DNA from 3 places in the Ruegeria sp. BI7 genome. Region 3 is predicted to be linked to each of the others. Evidence: riboswitches for the same ligand, from Rfam matches in the RefSeq annotation. Region 3 holds a riboswitch; each other region holds the start of a gene.

Region 1 (6,094 bases), on a different contig from region 3:
CCAAAGCCACATAATCCGGGTCCATGGTCAGGACTCGCTCTAATTCATCATCATCGTGGGTGGAGACACCCAGTTTCAGCCCCGCCTTGCGGATGGCTTTCAGATCGGCCTCGTCCAGATCCTCTTGCCCGAGATGAATCCACTCGCAACCAGCGTCGATAGCCGCCTGCCAATGGTCGTTGACCACCAGCACGGTGTCGTGGGCACGACACAAGTCCCGTGATTGGGCGATCTGTTCCCGTATGACCACATCAAGCTGATCCTTAATCCGCAGTTGCACCAGCTTCACACCCAGGGGCAGCATCCGGCGCAACCAATCAGAGTGGTCGAAGATCGGATAAAATCGGCCTAACATCATGATAAGAAGGCCTTTCCGATTACCGGAGTTGACGGTTCGGCCATATCGCGCGCCTCGATCGGGTCGGCTTGATGCGCCAGTTGCCCGGCCTCAATCGCCAGTATCATCGCGCGGGCCATGGCCACAGGGTTTCCAGCACGAGCGACAGCGGTATTCAGCAGAACGGCGTCATAACCCAACTCCATCGCCTGCGAAGCGTGACTGGGCAGGCCGATCCCGGCATCCACAACCAATGGAACATTGGGGAACTCGGCCCGCATCGCGCGTAGAGCATATTCATTGTTCAGCCCGCGCCCCGACCCGATGGGTGCACCCCAAGGCATCAGCACCTCGCACCCGGCGGCCAGCAGACGCTCGCCCACGATCAGGTCGTCGGTGGTGTAGGGGAAAACCTGAAACCCGTCCTCGGTCAGTATGCGCGCGGCCTCGACCAGTTGAAACACATCTGGCTGCAAACTGTCAGTGTGGCCGATCAATTCCAGCTTGATCCAATTAGTGTCAAACACCTCACGCGCCATATGGGCGGTGGTTACGGCTTCTTTGACCGTGTGGCAACCAGCGGTGTTTGGCAGGATCAGCACGCCCAGCTCGCGGATCATCTGCCAGAAGGTCTGCCCAGCCCCGGATTCACGGCGCAAGGAAACTGTGGCAACACCCGCGCCGCTCTCGCGAAACGCCTGTTCCAGAATGGCGGGGCTGGGGTACTGCGCCGTGCCCAGCATCAATGAGTTGGGAAGTTGGGTCCCATAAAAGCTTTTCATCCTCAGCCTCCCTGCATCGGCGCGACGACTTCAACCCGGTCGCCATCGGTCAACTTTTGAGCAATGCGCAGACCCGAGGGCACAAAGTCTTCGTTTACAGCTGTCGCTACCCGTCCAGAGAACCCGCATTCGACCAACAGATCCGAGAGGATTTCGGAGCGCACCTCGCGCGATTCACCATTAAGCACGATCTTCATCAACCATCTCCGAATGTTTGTTGTCCAACGCCAGATCGGCCACTCCCTGCGCCAGCGCTGGGGCCAGCAGATAGCCATGGCGGTACAGTCCGTTGGCATAAATCGTATGCCCCAGCCGCCGGATGCGGGGCAGGTTGTCGGGAAAAGCCGGGCGCAGATCGACACCGATCTCAAGCACCTCGGCCTCGCCAAAGGCGGGGTTCAGCGCATAGGCGGCGCTGAGCAGTTCCAGCATAGATCGGGCCGTGATACGGCTGCTGTCTTCGCTTTCGATCATCGTTGCGCCCAGCATGTAGAAACCATCCCCACGCGGCACGATGTACAGCGGTATCCTGGGGTGCAGTAGACGTACAGGTCGCGTCAGGTTCACGTCCGGGCAGCGGATCACCAACATCTCTCCCTTGACGCCGCGCAGGTCGTGCAATACCTCACGCGCGTGCAGACCGCGGCAATCGATTGCATTCTCCAGCTGGGTCGGGACCAGTTTCCGGCGGAAAACCACCCCTTGGTCCTGCAATTGGCGGTGCAGATCCCGCAGCGCCTGTCGCGGGTTCAGATGAGCCTCATCCGTGAAATGCAGACCTTTGGTGAAACGGGTTAAATCAGGCTCTAAATTGGCAATTTCAGCCTGACTAATCTCGGTATACCCCCCGGTCCGACGGGCGAACCGACGCAGATCCGGCAGATCACGCGGGTTGGCAACAACCAGCGTGCCACGTTGTTCCACCCGAGTACGCGTAGTCCACCACTCGAACGCAGCCTTGCCCAGCCGCAACACCGGTTCTTCGGCGTTTTCAAACTCGCACCACGGGGCCAGCATACCCCCAGCCCACCAAGAACACCCATGCGGGCCCGGAGGGCCGCCGGGATCGAACACCTGAACCTGCGCCCCGCGCGACACTAGCTCGCTGGCTACGGCGAGCCCGGCCACACCGGCCCCTATGACCGACCAGACCGTCACGCGGGCCAGACCCGATGGAAATGATGAACCGGGCCATGCCCCTGTCCGACCATCAGACTGTCAGCTTTAGCAATGGCCCCTTGCAGATACTCATGCGCCTGCGCGACCGCGTCGGTCAGGCCCAGCCCTCGCGCCAGCCCGGCTGCTATCGAAGACGACAGGGTGCAACCGGTGCCATGCGTATTGCGCGTATTGCGCCGAGTGGCGGTGAATTCTGCCACAACTCCCGAAGGATCAAGCAAGACGTCGTGGCAAACGTCGCCGCGCCCATGTCCGCCTTTCATCAATACCGACCGCGCCCCCAGCCCGCACAGCGCCGTCCCCTGCGCGATCATCTGATCGGGGGATTCGGCATCCGTGGTGCCCAACAAACACGCGGCCTCGGGCAGGTTCGGGGTCAGCATGGTCGCTTGGGGCACAAGAACATTACGCAGGGTCTGAACCGCATCCTGTGCCAGCAAGGCATCGCCAGATTTGGAGATCATCACCGGGTCCAGAACGACGGGGCCATCATACCCAGCGATAGTCTCGGCAACGGTTTGAATAATTTCAGGGGTCGCAAGCATGCCGATCTTGATCGCGCTCACATCCAGGTCGGTCAGCACCGCCTCGATCTGAGCGGCCACTACGTTGAGCGGTATGCCATGCACTGCGGTCACAGCCCGCGTGTTCTGCGCCGTGACCGCCGTGATCACGCTGGCCCCATACACGCCCAACGCAGACATCGCCTTAAGATCCGCCTGAATCCCGGCACCACCGCCACTGTCCGAGCCCGCAATTGTCAGGGCAATATGCGCCATATCGTTGCTCCATCATCAGGGGGCAACGCAGCATGGAAAACGTCTGTTTGTGTAGACCGTTCCCTACGCCGGTATTGCCCGGATCAGGTTCGATGGGTTAGCGCATTCACGCCTCTCAGCCCCTTGATCAGGGCACCCCAACGGTTGGCGCGACAATCTCAGGGGATGCGAAGGGATTCAAGGGCCAATTTTCGCGAAGTTCATGGACAAACTGGACCTATAAAACGAAAAAAGCCGACCCAAGGGGATCGGCCTTTTGGCAACTTGGTGGAGTGATCTTAGCCCTTCATCCCATCCCAAAAGGATTTGACGGATGAGAAAAAGCTTTTTGATTCCGGGTGGTTATCCTCACCCAAATCGTCGAACTCTTTCAGCAGTTCTTTTTGGCGACTGGTCAGGTTGACCGGCGTTTCCACCGCCAGTTCGATGAACATGTCACCCACACCGCCGCCACGCAGGGCGGGCATGCCTTTGCCGCGCAGGCGCATCTGACGGCCCGATTGGCTGCCTGCCGGTATTTGCACGCGGCCGCGGCCACCATCGATGGTTGGCACTTCGATCGAACCGCCCAGCGCGGCCTTGGCCATGCTGACCGGAACGCGGCAATAGAGGTTCACACTGTCACGTTCGAACAGCTTATGATCCGACACTTCGACAAAGATATACAGATCACCCGGAGGACCACCACGCATCCCAGCTTCACCCTCACCTGCCAGGCGGATGCGGGTTCCGGTCTCGACACCGGCGGGGATGTTGACGGACAGCGCACGCTCTTTTTCCACGCGGCCTGCACCGCCACAGGCTTTACAGGGGTTCTTGATGATCTGACCCAGACCCGAACAGGTCGGGCAGGATCGTTCGACGGTAAAGAAACCCTGCTGTGCACGCACCTTGCCCATGCCCGAACAGGTTGGACAGGTGGTCGGCTCCACTCCGCCTTCTGCACCCGATCCGTCACAGGCCGAACAGGCCACGGCAGCAGGAACACTGATGGTTTTCTGCAGGCCCGCGAACGCCTCTTCCAGCGTCACGCGCAGGTTATAGCGCAGGTCCGATCCGCGCGCCGCACGGCGCCCGCCACCGGGGCCGCCACGCTGACCGCCCATGAAATCGCCGAACAGATCGTCGAACACGTCTGAGAATGCGCTGGAGAAATCACCCTGTCCAAAGCCGCCGCCCGGACGACCACCTCCGCCGCCCATACCGTTTTCAAAGGCGGCATGGCCGAAACGGTCATATGCGGCCTTTTTGTCGGCGTCGCGCAGAACATCATAAGCCTCGTTGGCTTCTTTGAACTGCGACTCGGCATCCGGGTTGTCTTTGTTGCGATCGGGATGCAACTCTTTGGCTTTCTTGCGAAAACCCTTTTTGATTTCATCCGCTGATGCGCCCTTTGATACGCCGAGCACATCGTAGTAGTCGCGTTTTGACATCAGTATTTCCTTCAGCCTCAACGTATTTGGGCCGGCCCGGCAACCGGACCGGCCCACATTGGCCCGGTTACCCGTTAGTTACGCTTGTCGTCGTCCAGATCTTCGAACTCGGCGTCAACAATGTCGTCCTCACCCGGCGCAGCATCTGCCGCCGCAGGCTCATCCTCACCTTCTTCGGCTTGTGCCTTGTAGATGGCTTCGCCCAGCTTCATGGCCGCTTCGGTGACGTTCTGGATGCCCGACTTGATCTTGTCGGCATTCTCGGTCTCCAGCTCGTCCTTCAGCGCGGCAATTGCCAGCTCGATGGCTTCGATGGTGGTCGGGTCGACCTTGTCGGCATGCTCTTCCATCGACTTTTCGGTCGAGTGGATGAGGCTTTCCGCTTGGTTCTTGGCGTCGACCAGCTCGCGGCGTTCCTTGTCGGCTTCCGCGTTCTCTTCGGCGTCCTTGACCATCTTGTCGATGTCTTCATCCGACAGACCGCCCGAGGCCTGGATGGTGATCTTCTGCTCTTTGCCGGTGCCTTTGTCCTTGGCCGAAACCGAGACAATGCCGTTGGCGTCGATATCAAAAGTCACCTCGATCTGAGGCATGCCGCGTGGTGCAGGCGGGATATCTTCGAGGTTGAACTGACCCAGGATCTTGTTGTCCGCAGCCATTTCACGCTCACCCTGGAACACGCGGATGGTTACGGCGTTCTGGTTGTCCTCGGCGGTCGAGAAGACCTGAGACTTTTTGGTCGGGATCGTGGTGTTGCGATCGATCAGGCGGGTGAACACGCCACCCAGCGTTTCGATACCCAGCGACAGCGGGGTCACGTCCAGCAGAACTACGTCTTTGACGTCGCCCTGCAGAACACCGGCCTGGATGGCGGCGCCCATGGCAACCACTTCGTCCGGGTTCACACCCTTGTGCGGCTCTTTCCCGAAAAACTTGGTGACCTCTTCGATCACTTTCGGCATCCGGGTCATACCACCGACCAGAACAACTTCGTCAATGTCGCCAGCCGACAGACCAGCGTCTTTTAGAGCGGCCTGGCAGGGCTTCATCGACTTCTTGATCAGGTCCGAAACCAGCGATTCCAGCTTGGCACGGGTCAGTTTCATGACCATGTGCAGCGGCTGACCGTTCGAACCCATCGAGATGAACGGCTGGTTGATTTCGGTTTGCGAAGTCGAAGACAGCTCAATCTTGGCTTTCTCAGCAGCTTCTTTCAGACGCTGCAGCGCCATCTTGTCTTGCGACAGGTCGACACCGTGTTCCTTTTTGAACTCATCCGCCAGGTAGTTGACAATGCGCATGTCAAAGTCTTCACCACCCAGGAAGGTGTCACCGTTGGTCGATTTGACCTCGAACAGGCCGTCGTCGATTTCCAGAATGGTCACGTCGAAAGTACCGCCACCAAGGTCATAGACCGCGATGGTTTGAGTTTCTTCCTTGTCCAGACCATAGGCCAGCGCAGCCGCTGTCGGTTCGTTGATGATCCGCAGCACTTCCAGACCGGCGATTTTACCGGCGTCTTTGGTGGCCTGACGCTGTGCGTCGTTGAAATATGCAGGAACGGTGATCACGGCTTGCGTGACT
Region 2 (6,094 bases), on a different contig from region 3:
AGCCGCCACACCACCCTTTGGCTGCAACCTGTTCACCGCCATCGCCGTATTCCGCCGCCCCTTTGTCGAGGTGGTCCGCGGCGTGCCGCCCTTTCTAATCATCCTTTTGGTTGTCACCGGGCTGTTGATGGCTTTCCCTCAAATCGCGCTGTTCCTGCCGGAATTGGCGTACCGATAACCCATAAGAAACGGAGAAATCATGTCGGGTCATGGCTATGAATCTGGTCGTCTGAACCTGCCTTTTGTCGGCATCGCGACTTTTGGCAAAAAACCTTATGTCGAGAATTGGGATAAGATCGACGCTGATGTCGCCGTCCTTGGTGCACCTTTCGATTTCGGGTGTCAGTTTCGATCCGGTGCCCGGTTTGGGCCGCGCGCTGTGCGCGAAGCGTCAACCCTGTTCAGCTTTGGCCACGCCGGTGCCTATGACCACGAGGATGACGCAACCTATCTGGCCAGCGATGTGCGCATCGTCGATCTGGGCGATGCCGACATCATCCATACCAAGACCGAGGAAAGCCACGCCAACATCGAATTCGGTGTGAAGAAAATCCTCGATGCGGGCGCTCTGCCGGTGACTATCGGTGGAGATCACTCGATCAACATTCCGTGCATCCGCGCCTTTGAAGAAGATTGCGCAAAGAACGGACCAATCCATGTGATCCAGATCGATGCGCATCTGGACTTTGTCGACGAACGCAAAGGCGTCACCGATGGTCACGGCAACCCCATGCGTCGGGCAATCGAAAAAGACTATGTCTCGGGCATGACCCAACTGGGCATCCGCAACGTGTCCTCAACCGCGAAAGAAGGTTATGACGACGCGCGGGCGCGGGGTTCAGATATCCTATCGGTACGACAGGTGCGTAAACTGGGAACTGAGGGCGTTTTGGATCGTATCCCCAAAGGTGCGCGTTATTACGTCACCATAGATATCGACGCGTTCTGCCCGTCGATTGCGCCCGGAACAGGGACACCCAGCCACGGCGGGTTTCAGTACTATGATGTCCTGGAAATCGTTCAGGGGCTCAGTAAACGCGGTAATGTGGTTGGCATTGATCTGGTTGAGGTCGCCCCTGCCTATGACCAGACCGAAAGTACGCAGATTCTTGCGGCGCAACTGCTGCTGAACTTCCTCGGATTCATTTTCCACAACCGGCAATAAGGTCCCTCCCCGTCAGTCCGGCGTGCAGAAACCTTTCAACTACGCGCCGGGCTGCGAGCTTCCTTTCGCAGGTTTCCATCCAATGTCCCTACCCCAAATAGTCGCGCAGGCTGGGCGGTGGATTGTCCAAAAGGTCCCGGGTCGGCGCAGGAGGATGTGCCTGTTCGTTAGACACAAGAACCGTCTGACTGGTAATGCGGCGCGCGTCCTGCGGGTCGTGGCTGACCATAAGCAGGGTCGCTCCGGTTTCCGCCAGCAACCCAGCCACAAGATCAAGCATTTCATCCTTCAGTGCCGGCCCCAGCGCCGCAAACGGTTCGTCCAGCAGCAACATCTGACGACGCTGCACAAGAACCCGGGCTAATGCGACCCGGCTTTGCTGACCTCCAGACAGTTCGGCTGGCTTGCGATCACCCAGACCCGGCAGGGCAACCCGATCTAGTGCGGATTGGACCTGAGATTGCTCATCAACCGTCAACCGCCCGTTCGGGCGCAAGCCCAAAGCGATATTCTGTTCGACCGTCAGATGTGGGAATAGATTGCCATCCTGAAACAGCATCGCCAAAGGGCGCTTGCCAGGGGCGCGGTTGGATATAAGGTCTCCGTCCCAGAATACCTTTCCCTGTTTGAGGTCACGAAACCCGGCAATCGCCTCAAGCAGTGTCGACTTTCCCGCGCCAGACGGCCCAATAATGGCTACACTGGCACCGGTCTCGACGGCAAAATCAGCACGCAACGAAAATTTTCCGTTCTCGATTACGCAGCCTTTAAGTTTCAGCATGCAACCGCCCTCCGCGATCCAAAAGCCAGAATGCCCCCATCGACAGTAACAACAGCAACAGAGCTGCCCCGGCCGCTGCTTGCATCTGATACGCCCCCATCAACCGATAGATCTGCAAGGGCAAGGTCGCGATCTGTGGATCGGCGAACAGGGCAATAACTCCCAGATCTCCCATCGATAGCGCGGCTGACAAACCCGTGGCAAAGCGGATCTGTGGGCGCATGCGCGGCAACAGGACGCGGGCAAAGAATGTTTTCTTGTCCATGTCCAGCGACAGGGCAAGCCGTCCGTGTCGCGCCACCACGTCGCGGGCTGCCGGCACCAGAATGCGTAGCGCGAAGGGCAAGGCCATGACGGCATTCACCAACGCGGTTACCGGCAATGCCAGTGTTACTGGATTAGCGATGGGGCGGATCAGAATGAACATCCCGGTACCAATCACCAACGGTGAAGCCGCCAGTCCCAAAATACCGCTAAGCTCGACAATCCCGTAACGACCGGTTGCAACGGCCATGGCCATCGGCAGTGCAAGCATCAACAAAACAATCGTACTAGCAGTGGCAACCAGAACCGATATCACCGCCGCACGGAACACCAAGGCAGGCATTTCGAGCAACCCAGATAGGCCAGAGATCGCCACGGCAGCCAAAGGAAGAAGCAGAAACGCTGCCGCGAGCCCGATCCAGCACGCATCGACTGCAGGCGCGCCGCCATCCCATCGTTGTATCGCGCGATCCAATCCAGCGCCGAACCCGTCACCACGCGAAAACTTCAAAGCAGCTAGCGCGGCAGCAGCGGTCAAGGCCAGTTGCACCGCAGAAAGCAACGCCGCGCGGCCAAGGTCGAAATCGTAGGTAAAGGATTGATAGATCGCGAGTTCAAGTGTCGTTGCGCGGGGCCCTCCGCCAAGAGTCAACGCGACGGCAAAGCTAGTCAGGCAAATCGCAAAGATTACGGCCAGAACACTTGGCAGAATGCGCCTTAACATTGGCAGTTCGATCAGACGGAACATGGCAAAGCCGTCGCAACCCAATTGCGCGGCCAACCGAAATCTTTCTGCCGGAATTTCCTGCCACGCCTGCAGGATCAGCCGCGTGGCAAGTGGTAGGTTGAAAAATACATGGGCTAGAACCACCCCGTGCAACCCATAGATGCGCAGCGGCGGCAAACCAAACAGACCTAAAAAATCTGAAATCCAGCCGGCACGTCCGAAAACCTGCAACAACCCAAGGATCGCGACGATGACCGGCAGGATAAAGGGGGCGCCCAATAGGGCGATCAGGGCAGACCGCCCACGAAACCGACGCCGCGCCAGTGCCCGGGCGACCGGAATAGCCAGCCCGGCACTGAACAACGCAGACAACACCGCCTGAACCAGCGTAAAGCGCAGCGCCGCCCAATCGGCCGGACCCAACCCACCCGCTGTATCAGCGCGCAGGGCTACCGCGGCCAATGTGCCCAATATCAGCGCAGCAACCAGTGCCGCTGCGCCAACACCCGGCCAAGGGCTTACTGGCTGAGCGCGCCCAGCCATTCCGCAAGCGCCTGATCCCGCACGGCGGCGGCTTCATCCGGGGTATACAGCAAGGATTTCTCAGGCGTGATCAACGTGTCAAACCCTTCGGGCAGGCCAGCCGCAGGGGTCACTGCCGGATACATCCAGTTGGTGGTCGGGATGATCTGCTGGAAGGTGTCCGAGACCATGAATTCCAGAAATTGATCCGCCAGTTCGGGCTGATCGGTACCGGCCAGCTTCGCCGCAACTTCAACCTGCATATAGTGGCCCTCATCAAAGGCAGCCGCTGCTTTGCTGGCGTCATCCTCGGCGATCAAGTGATAAGCAGGCGATGTGGTGTAGCTGAGCACCATGTCCGCCTCACCCTCAAGAAACAGGCCATACGCCTCGGACCAACCTTTGGTCACGGTCACGATATTGTCGGCAAGCCCGGCCCAGATTTCGGGGGCTTCGTCTCCATAAGACGCTTTGACCCACAACAGCAGCCCCAGACCCGGAGTGGACGAACGCGGGTCTTGAATAATGATCTTGCTTTCACCCTCGGCCAGTTCACGGAAATTGGCAGGTGCCGCCGCATCTGCGTTATGGACAAAAGCAAAATAGCCCCAGTCATAAGGCGCGAACACGTCATCCGACCATTCAATCGGCAGGGTATAATCGGCGCTGACCGAGTTGGGAGCAAACAAGCCAGTTTCCTTGGCCGCTGCGATCAGGCCGGTGTCCAGCCCAAGCACCACATCGGCGTCCGTGTTTTCACCCTCAAGCCGAAGACGCGACAACAGTGCCGCGCCGTCTTCGACGCCCACGAGGTTCAGATCACAGTTGCATACTGCTTCGAAAGCTTCTTCTACTTTCGGGCCCGGACCCCAGTCCGAGACAAAGCTGTCATAGGTGTAAACGGTCAGCTGAGGTTTGTCGGCCGCGACAGCCGCTGTTGCGCTCAGAAGTCCCGCAGCAATCATCAGATGTTTCATGTCATCCTCCATTGCGGCGAGAGGGCAAGGGTGGATGAAACCGTTACCTTTCCCTCCGCCGGTTCTAGCCGGTTCAGGTTCTACGGGTTCGCCAAAAGCATCTCAGCGCGGCAGGCCACGCACCCCGAGGTGAGGTTGTCAGTAGGTTGGAACGGACGAAAAGACAACCGGGTTAAAGTGCTTTTTTTGGATGCTCAAATTGGCATCCGTTCAGTTGGATTGAGAGATGCGCAACATAAGCGCCCTGAGGAACAATCACCGTAGGAAAGGTTTTGAACTACGTTCCGGGTACTGGAACAATTTGCGTTTTTACCCTTGAGAATTTCAGAGGCCGAACCTCAAAACTGAGAGGACGGCCACCAATCTTTTAGGCCTGAAGGCTAACCATCTTACCTTTCGGTCCCAGCCGCGTTGGGACGATAAAAGTCGCGGTACCACTTAACAAACTCAGCCACACCATCTTCGACCGAAGTCCTTGGTTGATAACCGGTCAATTCCCTGAGCAGCGATGCATCGGCCCAAGTTGCGGGCACGTCACCGGGCTGCATTGGCATCATGTTTTTATTCGCCTTGATGCCAGTGGCCGTTTCGATGGCTTCAATAAACGCGGTCAGCTGTACCGCATCATTGTTGCCGATATTCACCACTCGATGGGGGGCGATCGGTGACAAACTGTCCCCTTCTCGAACATTGCCGTCTGCGGGGCGCACAGGGACGGCGTCCATCAGCAGGCGGATCGCCTCAACCAAATCTTCGACATAGGTAAAGTCGCGTTTCATGTCACCGTGATTATAGACATCGATCGCATTGCCCTCGAGGATCGCTTTGGTGAATTTGAACAGCGCCATGTCCGGGCGACCCCAAGGGCCATAGACGGTGAAAAACCGGAACATGGTGATCGGCAAATCGAACAGATGCGCATAGGAATGGGCCATGCTTTCGGTCGATTTCTTGGTGGCCGCGTAGAACGACATCTGATGATCGGCGCGTTGGGTTTCCTTATAGGGCATCTCGGTATTGGCGCCAAAGGCCGAAGAAGTCGAAGCCAACAGCATGTGTTTTGGCGGATGCGCCCGCGCCGCTTCCAGAATTTCGAAAGTCCCTATCACATTGCTTTCCAGATACGAGCGCGGATTCTCGATCGAATAGCGCACCCCAGCTTGGGCAGCGAGGTGAATGACATAGTCAAAACCATGTTCCCCGAACAGCTCCATCATCAGGCCGGGGGTTTCGACCTTGCCGATGACGGGCGAAAAATTCTTACCATTGGGTTCGCGCGCCAGCATGTCGTGGCGGGCCTTTTTCAACGACACATCATAATAATCGTTCAGAGAGTCCAACCCCACTACGTGGTACCCTTGGGCCAGCAGAAGCTTGCTCAGATGAAAGCCAATAAAACCGGCTGACCCGGTGATGAGAACGCTCTGCATAATGTTGCCCTTGTAAAAAACTTGGTATTTCGGGCCTTTTTAGTGCGAGATCAAGGGAAGATACCACCACAGTTATCGCAGAAAACGGTGTATTCTGCTGTGCCCTTTCGCCACCCGGGCGACGCGTAGCAATAATCTGCCATTGTATAGGATTGGCAGCAGCGGACGCCAAAGGTTGCCAGCATTAATCATGCGCATAATTGACGCGCATTTAAAATGGACCTATCT
Region 3 (6,094 bases):
TTGGCACGCGTGATGCCGACATAGAATAGTCGGCGCGCTTCATCGAACTCAGACTGCGTTTTTGCAGCAAAATGCGGAATGTTGCCTTCATTGGCGTGTATGATTGCGACCGCTTCAAACTCACGTCCTTTAGAGTTATGAAGCGTAATCAATTTCAAGGCGTTGTCAGGATTGGCAAACAGGCCGAGGTCGGCGATCTGTAAGTTTTCAACATCGACATCGTTCCTCGCCATGTCCGCAGCAATTTCTTCAACCGAGTGTGTAAGCGCGGTTGCTGTTACGTGATCGATCCATTCATCGCGCACAAGGATATCACCTACGATCTGTGCAGAGGCGCGAAGCCAGTCCAATCCGCCGGGGTTATCAATGGCACTTTGCTGCGCTGCGTATACCAACGCCAACGCCGAACACCGACCGGAATAGGAAAAGATATCGAAACGAGTCTGCCCCATTGCTTCGCTAACTAACCGAAAGATAGCTTTTTCCACACCCGGTAGCTGTGACAGATTTTGTGCTTCGACGGCAGCTCCTAGTTGCTCGGCTAGTACAGCGTAAAGCCGTCTCCTTTGATACGGGCGGGCACCCGGTCCAAAGACCGGCACATCGAACTCGCGCAGCCTCCTCGCGACAGGTATCAAATGCCTCCACCAAGGAGCGACGATAGCCGCCTGACCAAGTGGGATTCCTTGTGCTTCGAGCAACGGCAAGAAGTAGTCAGTAATCCCTACAATGGGAGACTGGACGTGGCGGTATTCGACGGTTCCGGCAACATTTGCAGCCGCGCCTGCCGAGTGCATTGCAGGCATGCGCGGTGTAAGTGTTTCGGCGGGATTAACGATCTGAGGCGCGCAACGGAAATTGCCCGTGAGAACAAAGTTCTGCTCAGCTTGCACACCGATTGCGAACGCTTGACCCAAGTCTGGACGAGCGCCCGCGAAGCCATTGATCGATTGGTTTTCGTCACCAACAAGAAAAAACCTGCTTCGAAGATGCCGCTCTAACTCGCCCAGAATTGCAATCTGAACATCGGTTGTGTCTTGAAACTCATCGACAAGGAGCCAAGCAAACCTGCATGAGAGACCATGCCCAACAAAGGAGTGCTCGCGTAGAATTCGAAGCGAGTAGAAAAGGATCATTGCAAAGTCGATGTAGCCATTGCGACGCATCAACTCCCAATATCTTGCGGCATTGGCCTCGCTGACAATTCCCCCATCAATACCAACGCCTGCGGCTCGGCCCTCTGAGTCCATCCGCAAAGAAGCGTAATCCTCAAAGGTTCGAAACTGTATTGCCCTGCCAATCTCATCTTCGACCGTTCTAACAAGGCGGTCGAAGAGGCTCATCTCACGTGTCAAAACCTTGAAACCATCGGGCAGTTCGGGAATGAGCCAGCAGTAGGGCTTTAAGATAAATCGTAGGCAGAATGCATGGATGGTTGCGATCTCGCAGCGCTCTAGTAGCGATTGAGAGCCGTTTTGCTTTATCCTGCTTTCAATCTCCTCCACGGCGGCATTGGTATAGGTGATACAACCAACCGAGCGCGGAGTGTCTTCCAATTGTTCGGCGAGCAACAGTAACTTCGCCATAATGACCCGCGTTTTTCCACTGCCGGGACATGCTGTAAGGAGTAAGTTTCCATTGTGCTCAACTGCTTGCCGTTGTTGCGGCGTCAAAGTAGTCATTCTTGAAGCCAATCAATCGCTTGCTGAATGTACTGAGGCAAGCCTGAACATAGGTGCGCATGACGCGCTGCGACCTGCGCGAACCGGCCTTTACCAAATCGTTTGGCAGTATTGAGGACAGATGTTCCTAGGTCTTCAATAACCTGACTTTCAATCTCTGGTCCCAGATTGTCGTTTTGAAGAGAAGCGAGACCGGTCTCGAGTTGCACTGTGATCTGAGGCGCTCCAAGCTGCCTACAAGCTTCGATGAGCATTGGCAGTGTTTCAACTGTCACCAGCTCACGCTCGAACGTCGTTGCGCCAGCAAATACCCGGACGAACTCTCCTTGGAGGGCAGCAAGGTTCGGCTTTTCTACAACCAAATCAAATTCATCGCTTGCGTCCGACGGCCTTAAATCCGCGTCAGTCACAACTGCGCATTTTTTCTCCAGGTTTCCTGTGCGGAACAAACGAGTAAATACATCGAAGTGCACCCCGTGAATAGCAACAACAGAAATTCCTTCCCGCTCAAGGTTCCCGCCATGTACTGCCTCATAAAGCGCTGGGAGAAGAAAGAGCTCAGCGGCCCCTTCAACAAGCATTACTTTTCGTGCAAACAGCAAGTCGCTTTTTGTGGAGTCCAGATACCGCTCAAGATCGGCGATGGCATTTGCATCCAATTGATCGTTAGCGGCCAATGTGCACGATACGACAGAAGCGTCGGCGCGTTTGGTAAGAGATATAAGCGTATTGAAGGGTGCAAGCGAGGTTATCTGTGTACTGTGGCTCGTGAGAAGAGTTTGTACGTCCTTTGATCGCAGTGCAACAAGCAAGGAAGCTTGAAGTTGAGGGTGCAAGTGCGCCTCCGGTTCCTCGACAAGTACGAGTTGTCCTGCTGAGTTCCCGCGAGCACGCCGTCTTTCCAGGTACTCCATCAAAATGGCAATATACAGAATGTTGTTCATACCCAGACCATTTCGGCCAGGTTCAAAAGACGTCATAGCCAAGTCGGAAAGCAGTATTTTTAGGTTGCGAACAATTGCCTGAAATGTTGCAGCGGAAAGTCCGAGCGTCGCATCCATCTCAAATGCTGGCCCTGACACATCCTTGAAAGATGCGTCGATAGAGTTTGCAATGTCTGCAACTGCAGCTGATGCCTCTATTTGTTGATTAGCGTTGTCAAGAATTGCAATCAGCGCATCCTGCTCCCCTTGGTCAATCTCGCATGCTTCGATCAACCGGACCAATGGGGACGTTCTGAAGTTACGCAGCTCATTTTCGACATCGCGCAATGCCGGCAAGCTCACCACCAAATACGATTGTAAATCCGAGAAGCGGACAGCTTCACCGATTTCATCGTCCCAATCGATTTCCGTGAGATCGATTGCAGGGTTGCCTCCGCCTTTTAGTTCCCACTGATAGTCCTCCAAAGTCAGATCACCGGCAACGATTTCCTCTGTCCCTAGCGCCTCTCGCACGCTCAGCCTCGGGCGAAACCGATAGAAAATGCGCGCCTTGTTAGCCTCTGTTTTCCAAGTTGCAACCAATGCTTCCTGGTTCACGATTCCTTCAAAACCACTCAATTCAACACCGATAAGAACTTGATTTGGATGAGCGATGTCGACGCTGGTATGGATGTCTTCCCTAACAAGGGAGCGGAACATGGAAGGAAAGGATACATCGAGGCATATTTGCACAGCACGAAGTAAAGCCGTCTTGCCAGTGTTGTTTTCGCCAATAATGCAGGAGAGATCGTTGTCGATGCTAACATCAGCACTCTTTAAACCACGATAATTTTTAACAACAATTCTAGAAATTCGCATCCGAAACTTGCCTCTTGGGTTGTTCTGTAGAGAACCAATGCACCATTGGCGATACTATGCAATTGCATTTTGGCCTACCAAGCAGCTTCGATGAAATAGTCTCAAACAGAAGTTCAATAGTTTTCCAATGTCCGCTCATGGAATGCCGCAAAGCAGCGTTTCGGATTTTGACCAAAGGCAGCTTTGGGCCGCAAGCGATCAGGGCAGGGCACATTGTCGCTCAACATTGTTCAGCGCAAAACCTTACGCTGTGAAGCTGTCGGTCTGGGAGTTGTGTCTGCTCTCGGAGGTTCTCGATGCGCGTCGCAGTCGACGATCGTATTTCTGCAGTCTGAGACAAGCTTGTTAAGTCTAAATCAGCGAAATCCACCAAAATGCATGAAAATCTTAAGTCGTTGAATTATTGGGAAGACGAGTCCCATTAATTCGGTCTCATTAATTACGTACTCCGACAATTCTCCCTCAAAAGAGGGAATTACCCAATAAGACGTCTTATGTTAAATAACTGCGTTTAACTTACCGTCGATATGCGGAGTATCTGTCGAATAGGTCGGCATGCGCATCAGATAGGACCGTATTTCTGGTGACACACTGCACCGAATGGAAGGTCCCGGCCGTTCGAGAAAATCTGAAACAAATGAATTTTGGTGCTTGTTTAAGCCGTGAACCTCAAGCTAAATCACCTGTACGCAGGGGAGTCCCACCAAGGGGACTGAGAGGCTGACGGGGCAATGCCCGGCGACGCGACCCTTTGAACCTGACCCAGTTGATACTGGCGTAGGAAGCTAGGGCGCGCAGGCCACATTACCGGGCAAGCGCACTCCGAACAGGGGGCTGTCTGCCTTCTCGTTTCCCCAAGCCAAAACTCATCTGGTGTCTTTTTAAGTTGAACTGCTTGAGGAGCACCAACATGAACGTCCCCAACCCCAAAATCACCGCCGGTGAACTGCCCGCATCGCGCAAGATCTATGTAAACGGCACATTGCACCCGGATGTGCGCGTGCCAATGCGTGAAATTTCGGTCCACCCCACGGCGGGGGAGCCACCCTTGCCTGTGTATGACAGTTCAGGGCCGTATACCGATCCGCAGGTGATGACGGACATTCGGCAAGGTCTGGCGCCGCTGCGTCGCAAGTGGATTGAGGCTCGAGCAGATGTCGAAGAATATGATGGACGTAAGATCAAACCGGAAGACAACGGCTTTGTCGAAGGTGATCGGTTGACGCCCGAGTTCCCTGTGCGCCCGCGCCCTCTGCGCGCCAAGGATGGAAAAGCTGTGACGCAGCTGGCCTATGCCCGCGCCGGCATCGTCACCCCGGAAATGGAATTCATCGCCATCCGCGAAAACCAATTGCGCGAAGGTGTCGTTGAACAGCGCGAAGGCAATGATTGGGGTGCAAACATCCCTGATTATGTGACCCCGGAATTCGTGCGGGACGAGGTCGCCGCTGGTCGCGCCATTATCCCTGCGAATATCAACCACCCTGAAAGCGAACCGATGATCATCGGGCGTAATTTCCAGGTCAAGATCAACGCCAATATGGGTACCTCGGCTGTGACCTCTTCGATGGAAGAAGAGGTCGATAAAATGGTCTGGTCGATCCGTTGGGGTGCTGATACCGTCATGGACCTGTCGACCGGCCGCAACATCCACAACACTCGTGAATGGATCATCCGCAACAGCCCGGTGCCGATTGGCACCGTGCCGTTGTATCAAGCGCTGGAAAAGGTCAACGGCATTGCCGAAGACCTGACATGGGAAGTGTTCCGTGACACGCTGATCGAACAGGCCGAACAAGGCGTCGACTATTTCACCATCCACGCAGGCGTGCGCCTGCATATGGTACCGATGACGGTAAAACGGGTTACCGGTATTGTGTCGCGCGGTGGGTCGATCATGGCCAAGTGGTGCTTGCATCACCACAAGGAAAGCTTCCTCTATGAGCATTTCGACGAAATCTGCGACATCTGCCGGGCCTATGATGTGTCGTTCAGCCTAGGCGACGGTCTGCGTCCCGGCTCTATCGCCGACGCCAATGACGAGGCACAATTTGCCGAGCTTGAGACGCTGGGTGAGCTGACCAAAATCGCGTGGGCCAAAGATTGTCAGGTGATGATCGAAGGCCCCGGACACGTAGCCATGCACAAGATCAAAGAAAACATGGACAAGCAATTGGAGTGTTGCCACGAGGCGCCCTTTTACACGCTTGGCCCCCTGACCACCGATATCGCGCCGGGCTATGACCACATCACCAGCGGCATTGGTGCTGCGATGATTGGCTGGTTTGGTTGTGCGATGCTCTGCTATGTCACGCCGAAGGAACATCTGGGGCTGCCGGACCGGGATGATGTGAAAACTGGGGTTATCACCTATAAGATAGCGGCTCATGCCGCTGATCTGGCAAAGGGTTTGCCGGGCGCACAACGTCGTGACGATGCGCTGTCCCGCGCCAGGTTCGAGTTCCGCTGGGAAGATCAGTTCAACCTGTCGCTGGACCCGGAAACGGCGCGGGAATTCCACGACCAAACCTTGCCCAAACAAGCGCATAAGGTGGCGCATTTCTGTTCCATGTGCGGGCCGAAATTCTGCTCGATGCGGATCAGCCACGA

The links. Region 3 has a riboswitch for thiamine pyrophosphate ahead of thiC (phosphomethylpyrimidine synthase ThiC). Riboswitches for the same ligand answer to the same signal wherever they lie in the genome.
Region 1: linked by a shared signal. The riboswitch ahead of thiD (bifunctional hydroxymethylpyrimidine kinase/phosphomethylpyrimidine kinase) and the one ahead of thiC (phosphomethylpyrimidine synthase ThiC) in region 3 are both predicted to bind thiamine pyrophosphate.
Region 2: linked by a shared signal. The riboswitch ahead of thiB (thiamine ABC transporter substrate binding subunit) and the one ahead of thiC (phosphomethylpyrimidine synthase ThiC) in region 3 are both predicted to bind thiamine pyrophosphate.

Annotation. Positions count from the first base shown of each region.
Region 1 is NZ_JBQFSK010000003.1:230,085-236,178, forward strand. It holds gene ACR0JB_RS10620 (thiamine phosphate synthase) at 1-358, opposite strand, end outside; gene ACR0JB_RS10625 (thiazole synthase) at 355-1,119, opposite strand; gene thiS (sulfur carrier protein ThiS) at 1,122-1,316, opposite strand; gene ACR0JB_RS10635 (FAD-dependent oxidoreductase) at 1,300-2,277, opposite strand; gene thiD (bifunctional hydroxymethylpyrimidine kinase/phosphomethylpyrimidine kinase) at 2,274-3,077, opposite strand; TPP riboswitch at 3,121-3,227, opposite strand; gene dnaJ (molecular chaperone DnaJ) at 3,356-4,510, opposite strand; gene dnaK (molecular chaperone DnaK) at 4,585-6,094, opposite strand, start outside.
Region 2 is NZ_JBQFSK010000002.1:401,403-407,496, reverse strand. It holds gene ACR0JB_RS09400 (TRAP transporter large permease) at 1-178, shown strand, start outside; gene speB (agmatinase) at 200-1,165, shown strand; gene ACR0JB_RS09390 (thiamine ABC transporter ATP-binding protein) at 1,254-1,946, opposite strand; gene ACR0JB_RS09385 (ABC transporter permease family protein) at 1,933-3,480, opposite strand; gene thiB (thiamine ABC transporter substrate binding subunit) at 3,456-4,436, opposite strand; TPP riboswitch at 4,469-4,573, opposite strand; gene ACR0JB_RS09375 (GDP-mannose 4,6-dehydratase) at 4,826-5,866, opposite strand.
Region 3 is NZ_JBQFSK010000015.1:54,155-60,248, forward strand. It holds gene ACR0JB_RS21185 (UvrD-helicase domain-containing protein) at 1-1,682, opposite strand, end outside; gene ACR0JB_RS21190 (ATP-dependent nuclease) at 1,679-3,484, opposite strand; TPP riboswitch at 4,166-4,285, shown strand; gene thiC (phosphomethylpyrimidine synthase ThiC) at 4,395-6,094, shown strand, end outside.